DNA from 2 places in the Nocardioides sp. W7 genome. Region 1 is predicted to be linked to the other one. Evidence: riboswitches for the same ligand, from Rfam matches in the RefSeq annotation. Region 1 holds a riboswitch; the other holds the start of a gene.
The links. Region 1 has a riboswitch for cobalamin ahead of cobN (cobaltochelatase subunit CobN). Riboswitches for the same ligand answer to the same signal wherever they lie in the genome.

Region 1 (5,148 bases):
ACCTTGACGAGCGCGTCGGTGGCTATCCGTTCGACGGGGACGGCGACACGAGAGGATGGCGCGAACCGATCGAACATTGGTTCGCGACCGTGGCATCCGCAGTGTTCGAGGCTGTCCCGTTCGTGCACGCCGTCACCGACGACGAGGTGTCGGGCTCCGAAGTGCCCGAAGTCCAGCAGGGACTGCAAGGAGTGTTCAGGCGCAGCCCCGAGGGCGGTCTGGAGGTCGAGCCAGTCCAGACCTGGTCCTGATAGACGAGCACCGAAACGCACTCGTCTGCCGCAAGTCGTGCACCCGACAAGGTGCGTACTTCGCCGCCTAACGGCTGAGCGTCGCCTCCACGTCGATCCCGGTGAGCTTCATGGGATTGCGGACGGCGTAGATCCGGGTGATCCGTCGGTCCTCGACGACGAACGTGATCGCCGTGTCGTGGCCGTCCTCCAGCCCGACGATCATGGCGCCGGGCGCTCCGTTGAGCAGGGTCGGCAGGACCGTCGCACCGGCTCCGAACTTCGGGAACGTGCGCAACAGGTTCGCCACCTTCTTCGCCCCCGTGACGGGTTGGGTGATCGCCTGGGCGACGCCTCCGCCGTCCGCCACGAGAACCACGTCCGGGGCGAGAGCATCCAGCAAGCCCTGCAGGTCACCGCCGGTCACCGCGGCGAGGAACCGCTCGACGACCTCCTGCTGCTCGTTGCGGCTCACCTCCCTCCGGGGGCGCCGGGCCGCGACGTGCTCGCGGGCCCGATGGGCGATCTGACGTACGGCGGCCGCGGACTTGTCGACCGCCTCCGCGATCTCGCCGTACGGCAGGTCGAACACCTCGCGCAGGACGAAGACGGCTCGCTCGGTCGGCGTCAGGGTCTCGAGGACCGTGAGCATCGCGAACGACACGCTCTCCGCCAGCTCGACGTCGTCTGCGACGTCCGGTGCCGTCAGCAGCGGTTCGGGCAGCCACTCGCCGACGTACTCCTCGCGCCGCCGGGCGTTCACCCGCAGCCGGTCCAGCGCCTTGCGGGTGACCATCCGGACCAGGAACGCACGCGGGTCGATGACCTCGGACCGGGCGGTCGAGCCGATGGCGTCCCAGCGGATCCAGGACTCCTGGACGACGTCCTCGGCGTCCACGGCCGAGCCGAGCATCTCGTAGGCGACGGTGAAGAGCAGCCCACGATGGGTGACGAACGGGTCCTGGGACACGCTCACGACCCTACGGCGGTGCGCGGGGCGAGCGGCTGGAGACCGCACGCCGCGGCGAAGCCGTCGGACTCGATGCCGAGCGCGACATTCGCGCGGGTCGTGAAGTTCGCGAACGCGATCACCGCGGTGAGCTCGACCACCGCGGAGTCGCCGAGCCGTGCGCGGAGCGAGGCGACGATCTCGTCGGTCACGGTCGGCTCCGTCTCCGTCATGGCATCGGCGTAGGCGAGCACCTCCCGCTCCAGCGACGTGAAGGCGTCGGAGTCACGCCAGCGAGGGATCTCCCGGGCCTTGGTCATGTCGAGGTTCTGGTTGTGGGCCTCGAAGTAGTTGAAGTCCAGGCACCAGGTGCAGCCGACCTTCGAGGCGACCGCCATGTGCGCGAACGACTTGAGCTGCTCGTCGCAGGCGTCCCACTTCTTGACCTTGCCCCCGACGGCGGCCAGGTCCATGAGCACCTTCTGGTTGTGCCAGTAGACGCCGATCGAGCTCGGCACCTGGCCCAGCGTCTTCCTGGCGAAGCGCTTGATCAGCGAGCCCTTGAAGCCGGTGATCTCGGCGGCGGGGATGCGGGTCGCTCCGGTCATGTCGTCCTCCTGTGGTGGTCGGTACGACATCAAGACGCCGGCGAGCGCCGATCTGTGACAACGGCGCGAGGCGCGCTCGCAGCGATCCGAGTCGTCGTCAGACTCGACGAGGCGGCAGAACGTCCGATGGTGAACGTAGGAACTCCCGTCCTCGGGAAACCACGACGTCTATCGCGGGACCGCCACGCCGACGCCCGCTACGCCCTCAGCTGCGAAGAGCCGCTCATGCGGTTTCAACGGCTGCGCCGGCCCGGTGCCCACGACGCTGGCCGAACCCAGAGGCCGGTTCGCGCTCGCGGGAGCTCGCGGTGCTCGACCGGCTGGAGCAGCTGAGCGATATCCGGTCGTGCTGCTCGCCGTCGCGAGCACAGGCATGGTCCTCCCGTAGGGTGCGGCACACGCCTTCGCCGCAGGAACCCGGTGCGATTCCGGGGCGGTTCCGCCACTGTGACCAGCCCGTGAGGGCTCGAGCCAGACACTGAGCCGAGGGTGATCCGACCGCTACACGGGGCGAGAACCCCGGAGGAGGAACCCGGCCATGGCCGCGTCCGTACGCATCTGCCTGCTCTCCACGTCCGATACCGACCTGCTCTCGGCTCGGGCCAGCGGCGCCGACTTCGCCCTGGCGAACCCGGCCCGCAGCACCGACGCCGAGCTGACCCGCTGCGTCGAGGGTGCCGACCTCGTCGTGATCCGGCTGCTCGGCTCGCCGCACGACCTGTGGCCGGGGATCGCCGAGGCGCGCGCCGCCGGCACCCCCGTCATCGTGCTGGGCGGAGAGCAGCAGCCCAGCGCGGAGCTGATGGAGCTGTCCAGCGTCCCGATCGGGATCGCCGCCGAGGGACACCGCTACCTGGCCGAGGGTGGCCCGGTGAACCTGGCCCAGCTGCACGCCTTCCTCTCCGACACCGTCCTGCTCAACGGCGAGGGCTTCGAGCCCCCCGCGGTGATCCCGACGTGGGGCTTCGCCGAACGCCGGGGCCCGGCGGATCCGAGCCGTCCGCGGATCGGCATCCTCTACTACCGGGCCCACCAGGCCAGCGGCAACACCGCCTTCGCGCACGGCCTGGCCGACGCGGTCGACGCCACCGGCGGGGCAGTCGGAGTCCCGATCTTCGCCGGCTCGCTGCGCAGCGCCCCCGACGACCTGTACGACGCCCTCGGCACCCTCGACGCCCTGGTCGTCACCGTGCTCGCCGCGGGCGGCAGCGTCCCCGCGTCGGTGAGCGCCGGCGGCGACGACGAGACCTGGGACGTCGAACGCATCGCCGCTCTCGACCTCCCGATCCTCCAGGGGCTGTGCCTGACCAGCAGCCGAGCGGAGTGGGAGGCCAACGACGACGGCGTCACCCCGCTGGACTCGGCCAACCAGATCGCGATCCCGGAGTTCGACGGCCGGATCATCACCGTCCCGTTCTCGTTCAAGGAGATCGACGCCGACGGCCTCCCCCGCTACGTCGCCGACCCCGAGCGCTGTCGCCGGGTCGCCACCCTCGCCGTCAACCACGCCCGGCTCCGGCACGTGCCCAACGGCGAGAAGAAGGTCGCGCTGGTGCTCTCGGCGTACCCGACCAAGCACGCGCGGATAGGCAACGCCGTCGGGCTGGACACCCCGGTGTCCACGATCCGGCTGCTGCGCCGGCTCCGCGACGCCGGCTACGACCTCGGCGCACCCGGCGCGGTGCCCGGGCTGGACCTGGACGACGACACCGAGGCCGGCGACGCGCTGATCCACGCGATGATCGCCGCGGGCGGGCAGGACGAGGAGTGGCTGACCTCCGACCAGCTCACCGACGCCCACGTCCGGATCAGCGCCGAGCAGTACGCCCGCTGGACCGCGGATCTGCCCGCCGGGTTGCGGGACGAGATGGTGCAGGCCTGGGGCGAGGCGCCCGGCTCGCTCTTCGTCAACGAGTACGGCGAGCTCGTGCTGGCCACCCTGGTGGCGGGCAACGTCGTGCTGCTGATCCAGCCGCCCCGTGGCTTCGGCGAGAACCCGGTCGCGATCTACCACGACCCCGACCTCGCCCCGTCCCACCACTACCTGGCCGCCTACCGGTGGCTGGAGGCTCCGGAGCCGGACGGCGGTTTCGGTGCCCACGCGGTCGTGCACCTCGGCAAGCACGGGTCGCTGGAGTGGCTGCCCGGCAAGAACGCCGCTCTGTCGGCGGCGTGCGGGACCGACGCGGTGCTCGGCAGCCTGCCGCTGTTCTACCCGTTCCTCGTCAACGACCCGGGCGAGGGAGCCCAGGCCAAGCGCCGTGCCCACGCCACCATCGTCGACCACCTGGTCCCGCCGATGGCCCGGGCCGAGTCGTACGGCGACATCGCCCGCCTGGAGCAGCTGCTCGACGAGTACGGCAACATCGCTGCGATGGACCCGGCGAAGCTGCCGGCGATCCGGGGCGAGATCTGGGCCCTGATGCGGGCCGCGGAGCTGCACCGCGACCTCGGTCTGGACGAGCGTCCGGAGGACGAAGACTTCGACGACTTCCTGCTGCACGTCGACGGGTGGCTGTGCGAGATCAAGGACGTGCAGATCCGCGACGGGCTGCACGTCCTCGGCCAGGCCCCGACCGGTGATGCGCTGGTCAACCTCGTGCTCGCGATCCTGCGCGCCTCCCAGGTCTGGGGCGGCGTCGGGCACGCCGTACCCGGGCTGCGCGCCGCCCTCGGGCTGAGTGACGGGGCGAGCACCGCCGAGGCCGACGCCTTCGAGGAGCAGGCCCGTGCCCTGGTCACCGCGCTGGCCGAGGCCAACTGGGACGCCGCCGTCGTCGACGGCCTGCACGCCGACCCGGCGGTGCGCCAGGCCCTGATCTTCGCCGCCACCGAGGTGGTCCCGCGGCTGGCCGCCACCACCGACGAGCTGGACACCCTGCTGCACGCGCTCGAGGGCGGGTACGTCGCTGCCGGGCCCTCCGGGTCTCCGCTGCGCGGCCTGGTCAACGTGCTGCCGACCGGTCGCAACTTCTACACCGTCGACCCGCGCGCGGTGCCGTCCCGGCTGGCCTGGCAGACCGGGCAGGCGATGGCGGAGTCGCTGGTCCAGCGCTACCTCGACGAGACCGGCGAGTACCCGACCTCGGTGGGTCTCTCGGTCTGGGGCACCTCGGCGATGCGCACCTCCGGCGACGACGTCGCCGAGGTGCTGGCCCTGCTGGGGGTGCGCCCGGAGTGGGACGAGATGTCGCGCCGGGTCAACACCCTCACCGTCATCGACCTGGCCGAGCTCGGCCGTCCCCGCATCGACGTCACGGTCCGGATCTCCGGGTTCTTCCGCGACGCGTTCCCGCACGTGGTGGCGATGCTCGACGACGCCGTCCAGCTGGTCGCCGGCCTCGACGAGGCCGACGAGTCG
Region 2 (5,148 bases), 890 kb from region 1:
GACCCGGCGCTCGTCGTACCCGAACGTGATGCCGCGCAGCTCGATCACGCCGCCACCACCCTCGGCGGGGGCGCGATCACCGCGGCGGCGAGGCCGGCCAGGGCGCCGACCAGCGCGAGCCCGGCGACCGTGGGCACCTCGGTCAGCGGCGGGTGCGCGAGCAACGGGCTCTCCCGGCCCACCCACCAGCACGCCGCCCCCGTGGCGAGGCCGGAGAGCGCGACGCCGGTCTCGGGCCAGCGCCAGTGGTCAGGGCGGTACGTCGTCCGATCGGCGCGGCGGCCCGCGCTCCGCAGGCCGGCGGCCGCGAGCAGCACGCCCAGGACGACCATCGGGAGTGCCAGGTAGCGCGGGGCGGTCGTGTCGAGCACGGCGTAGCAGCCGATGCAGAGCCCGCACAGGCCCAGGAGCAGCAGGGCCCCCGTGGTCCGCCGGGCTCCTGGGCTGGCGCCCGAGGTGCGGCCGTAGCCGCGGGTGTCCATGCCCGCCGCCAGCGCGAGCGAGCGCTCCAGGGCGTCCTCGAGCACCGGCACCAGGGTCCGGCGGAGCCGCCCGACCCGGCGCTGGTCACCGGCGCGCAACCGCTGGGCGGCCCGGACCCGCCGGACGCTGTCGGCCAGCTGGGGCAGCACCGTGACCGCGACGACCAGGGCGGTCCCGACCTCGTAGAGCGCCGACGGCACGGATCGCAGCAGCCGCTTCGGGTTGGCCAGCGAGTTGGCGGCGCCGAGGCAGATGACGATGGCCGCGAGCCGCATCCCGTCGTACAGGCCCGCGAGCAGGCTCTCCAGGGTGACCGGGCCGAGCAGGGTGATGCCGCGGACCCAGCCGGGCAGCGGGATCCCCGGCAGGTCGAGGAGCACCGTCTCGCCGTACGACCCGCCGAACACGAGGCGGAACAGCACCCGCACCACGACGATCAGCAGGCCCAGCCACAGGTAGAGCCGGAAGGACCGGCCCCACGGCTGGTCGGAGCGGCGGGCCGCCACGACCAGCGCCGCCACCCCCACCAGGAGCAGCAGCACGAACGGGTTGGTGGTCGTCGAGGCCGCCGTCGCGAGCCCGAGCGCCCACACCCACCAGGCCAGCGGGTGCAGGTCGCGCGGGAGTCGGCCGACCCGGACGGCGGTCGTGGCGGTCACGGACCCGACGAGCCCGCGCTCCGGCGGCGGTGCACGACGACGGCACCGGTCACCCCGAGGACCGCGACGAGCATGGCCAGCACCAGCCAGGTCGGTACGCCGCCGTCCTCGGAGGTCTGCGCGGCCACCGGTGCGACCGGGTCGCGCACCACGTCCGACGGCGACGCCGTCGGGGTGTCGCTCGGCACTCCGGACGTCGTGCCAGCCGCGACGGATGCGCTCTCCGTCGGAGCTGCGGACGCGGACGCGCTCGGGCTGGCGGACGGGGATGCCGTGGACGTCGCCGAGTCGCTGGCCGTGGGCTGCGTCGTCGGCGTCCCGGGCCGGGCGCTCGGCGAGGTGCTCGGCGCCTTCGTGGGCGCCTTGGTGGCCGCCTTGGTGGCCGCCTTGGTGGGCGACTTCGTGGGCTGCTTGGTCGGCGTCTTCGTGGGCGACTTCGTCGGCGCGGGGGCCTGGTGGACGGCGGGTGCCACGCCCGGCGCCGTGGCCGAGCCGCCGCCCTGCTTCCAGGCGAAGGCGACGGAGGAGCCCGCGGGAACCTTCAGCGCGGAGGCGCCGTAGTTCGCGTAGTTCCAGCTGCCGCTCTTGCCGTCGGACCACCACAGGCCCCAGTAGGCGTCGTTCGGCGGCGTGTCCACGCACGGGTCCTGCGCGGGCTTGCCCGACACCCGGCAGACGAACCCCGGCTCGGTCTGGACGTAGGTGAGCGGGAAGCCCGCCGCCGGCAACAGCGCCGATGCCCGCTGGCCGGCACCGTCCGGCACGCAGCTGCCCTGGATCCCGCCGCCGAGCTCCTTGAAGTCGACGAGGACGCTCACCCCCGACGCCGTGCTGCAGGTGGCCGCCGCCGCGGGGGCGGCACCGGTGGCCAGGACCAGACCGGGACCCGCCGCCGCGGTCAGGGCGACCGCGGCGGCGAGCCGGCGTACGAGTCGGAGGTTCATCGGGTGACCGTGATGACCTTGCTGTTCCTGCGGTTCTTGAACTGACCCCGCACGAGCACCTTGGCTCGGCCGACCTTGGTGGCCTTGAACCGCAGGGTCTTCTTGCCCTGGGCGTTCGCCTTGCCCTGGGCGACCTTCACCCCGCGGAACGTGACGACCACGGACTCCCCCTTGGCGAGGCCGCGGACCTTGACGACGACCTTCTTGCCCCGGTGGGCCTTCTTCCCGACGGAGAACAGGACCCTCTTCGCACCGAGTCCGGTGATCGCGACGGCGTCTGTCTCGCCGCCTGCGTCGACGACCGACACGGACGTCTTGCGCGTCCTGGTGGACAGCTTCACCGACGTGCTGGCTGTGCCCGATGCGGGCAGCAGCACCCGGGTGCTCGTGCCGTTGGCGCTCACGCACAGCGTGTCGCCCGGTGCGCCCCGCAGGCCGACGGTCTGGGTCGAGCCGGCCCGGACCAGCTTCGTCGTGGCCGTCACGGCCGTGTCGCCGGCCGCGGCACCGCCCGGCGCCCAGAGCAGCGCGGGCAGCGCCTGGGTCGTGGCCCGGGTCGCGACGCTGGTGTCGACCTGGTCGAGCGCGCCCGACGCGGCGTTGGCGTAGCCGAGGTCGTCCAGCGTCACGGCGCCGGCGTCCTGGGCGGCGTACGGCGCGCAGGAGCCGGCGTTGGCGAGCTGGTGGGCCCGGACCCATCCGGCTGCCTTCGCTGCCGCGGCGGTGTTGCCGGAGACGCCGAGCGCCCAGCCGGCGAGGCCGGTGCTGTTGGCGTTGGCGCCCCACGAGCCGTCGGCCGCCTGCTGCGAGGCGAGCCACGAGGTCGCCTCCGCCAGCTCAGTGGCGGTCTCGCCCTTCTGGCCCTGCAGCATGAGCACGGTCAGCGCGGTGGTGTCGACGCTCGCGACCGGCGCAGCCGCACCGTCGCAGGTCTGGTCGGCGGCGTCCTTGGCCGGGAAGTACTCCTGGACGAAGCCCGCCTCGCACTGCTGGCCGAGCAGGAAGTCCAACGCCTCGTCGGCCTCGTCGGAGCCCGCGAGGTCGAGGGCCGCGACGGCGTACGCCTGGGTCAGCGGGCTGTTGTAGTCGTAGGGGTCCGGGTCGACCAGCCGGCCGACGATGCCGGTGTCCTCGGAGATGTTCCCCTCCAGGGCGGTGACCAGGCCGTCGATGGCGGAGCCGCTGCGCCCCTGGGCGAGCAGGTACGACGCGAGCTTGGCCCGCGACCCACCACCCGTCGCGTAGCTGCCGATGGCGCCCTGGAGCGCGTCCGTCAGCGCGGTGAGCTTCGCCGGCTGGCCGCCGACCGCGTCGAGCGCGTACGCCGCGTCGATCGTCAGGCCGTAGTCGATCGAGCTCTGGGGCGGCGTGTTCTCCGGCCAGATGTACCAGGACTTGATCAGGCCGTCCGGGCCCGGCTGCGAGGCGAGGTACGCGGCGCCGGCGGCCGCCGGCGACCGGTCGGCCCCGGCCGGGGCCGGGACGGGTCCGGCCTGGGCCGCGGGAGCTGAGACGGCGACGATGGCGGAGACCGCCAGGGCGGGGGCGGCCAACAGGCCGACCGCGCGTCGTACGGAGATGTTCATGGTTCCTTCCCGCTGCGACAGCGGGCGGGAAACGGCGGATGCCGGTTCGGCCACCCGCTGCGTTCCTCGACAGCGATGTGATCAGGACGCATCGCGACAGGTGCTCCGGCTCGTCGGGCGGTACGTCGTACCGCCCGACCCACGGTTGCGGGTCAGCGCCGGAATTCGACCGGCTTCCCCTGCTGCGGGCGTTGATGGATGTGTCCGAGCACCATAACTCCGCAGCCCGCGCGGGACGTCATGCGGACGGAGCACCCGCTGGCTCCGTCCGCATGACGTCCGTCACTCAGATCAGGCGAGCTTCTCCAGGATCAGCTCACGCACCCGGGCGGCGTCGGCCTGCCCGCGCATCTCCTTCATCACCGCACCGATCAGCGCACCGGCGGCGGCGACCTTGCCGTCGCGGATCTTGTCGGCGACGTCGGGGTTGGCGGCGATCGCGGCGTCGACAGCGGCACCGAGCGCGCCGTCGTCGGAGACCACGGCCAGCCCGCGGGCGGCGACGATCTCCTCGGGGGTGCCCTCGCCGGCGATCAGGCCGTCGAAGACCTGGCGGGCCAGCTTGTCGTTGAGGGTCCCGGCGTCGACCAGGGCCTGGACGGCGGCCACCTGGACGGGGCTGACCCCGAGGTCGACCACGTCGACGCCCGCGTCGTTGGCCCGGCGGGTCAGCTCGGCGATCCACCACTTGCGGGCGGCCTGTGCGGACGCACCGGCCGTGACCGTCTCCTCGATCGGGACGAGCAGGCCCGAGGCCACCACGTCGCGCATCTCCAGGTCGGTGTAGCCCCAGTCGGCCTGCAGCCGGGCCCGGCGCTCGACCGGGTTCTCGGGCAGGGTGCCGCGCAGCTCGTCGACCCACTCGCGACTCGGCGCCACCGGCACCAGGTCGGGCTCGGGGAAGTAGCGGTAGTCGTCGGCGTCGGACTTGGGGCGGCCGCTGGTGGTCACCCCGGTGTCCTCGTGCCAGTGCCGGGTCTCCTGGAAGATCGCCTCCCCGCGGTCGAGGATCGCGGCGTGCCGCTGCATCTCGTAGCGGACCGCGCGCTCGACCGAGCGGAACGAGTTGACGTTCTTGGTCTCGGTGCGGGTGCCGAGGCTGCCGGTGCCCTTCGGGGCCAGCGACAGGTTGACGTCGGCGCGCAGGTTGCCCTGGTCCATCCGGGCCTCGGAGACGCCGAGCGCGAGGATCAGGTCGCGCAGCTGGCTGACGTAGGCGCGGGCCACGGCCGGTGCCTTCGCCCCGGCGCCCATGATCGGCTTGGTGACGATCTCGATCAGGGGGATGCCGGCCCGGTTGTAGTCGACCAGCGAGTAGTCGGCGCCGTGGATCCGCCCGGTGGCCCCACCGACGTGCAGCGACTTGCCGGTGTCCTCCTCCATGTGGGCGCGCTCGATCTCGACGCGGAACGTCTCGCCGTCGACGTCGACGTCCATCCAGCCCTCGAAGCAGATCGGCTCGTCGTACTGCGAGGT

Region 2: linked by a shared signal. The riboswitch ahead of MUB56_RS11790 (hypothetical protein) and the one ahead of cobN (cobaltochelatase subunit CobN) in region 1 are both predicted to bind cobalamin.

The regions. Positions count from the first base shown of each region.
Region 1 covers NZ_CP095078.1:3,367,132-3,372,279, reverse strand. Annotated here, with positions in the region: gene MUB56_RS15970 (hypothetical protein) at 1-251, shown strand, start outside; gene MUB56_RS15965 (RNA polymerase sigma-70 factor) at 319-1,200, opposite strand; gene MUB56_RS15960 (carboxymuconolactone decarboxylase family protein) at 1,203-1,787, opposite strand; cobalamin riboswitch at 2,158-2,290, shown strand; gene cobN (cobaltochelatase subunit CobN) at 2,326-5,148, shown strand, end outside.
Region 2 covers NZ_CP095078.1:2,482,024-2,487,171, reverse strand. Annotated here, with positions in the region: gene MUB56_RS11805 (ABC transporter ATP-binding protein) at 1-48, opposite strand, end outside; gene MUB56_RS11800 (energy-coupling factor transporter transmembrane component T) at 45-1,142, opposite strand; gene MUB56_RS11795 (hypothetical protein) at 1,139-2,086, opposite strand; gene MUB56_RS11790 (hypothetical protein) at 2,083-3,672, opposite strand; cobalamin riboswitch at 3,750-3,903, opposite strand; gene gatB (Asp-tRNA(Asn)/Glu-tRNA(Gln) amidotransferase subunit GatB) at 3,964-5,148, opposite strand, start outside.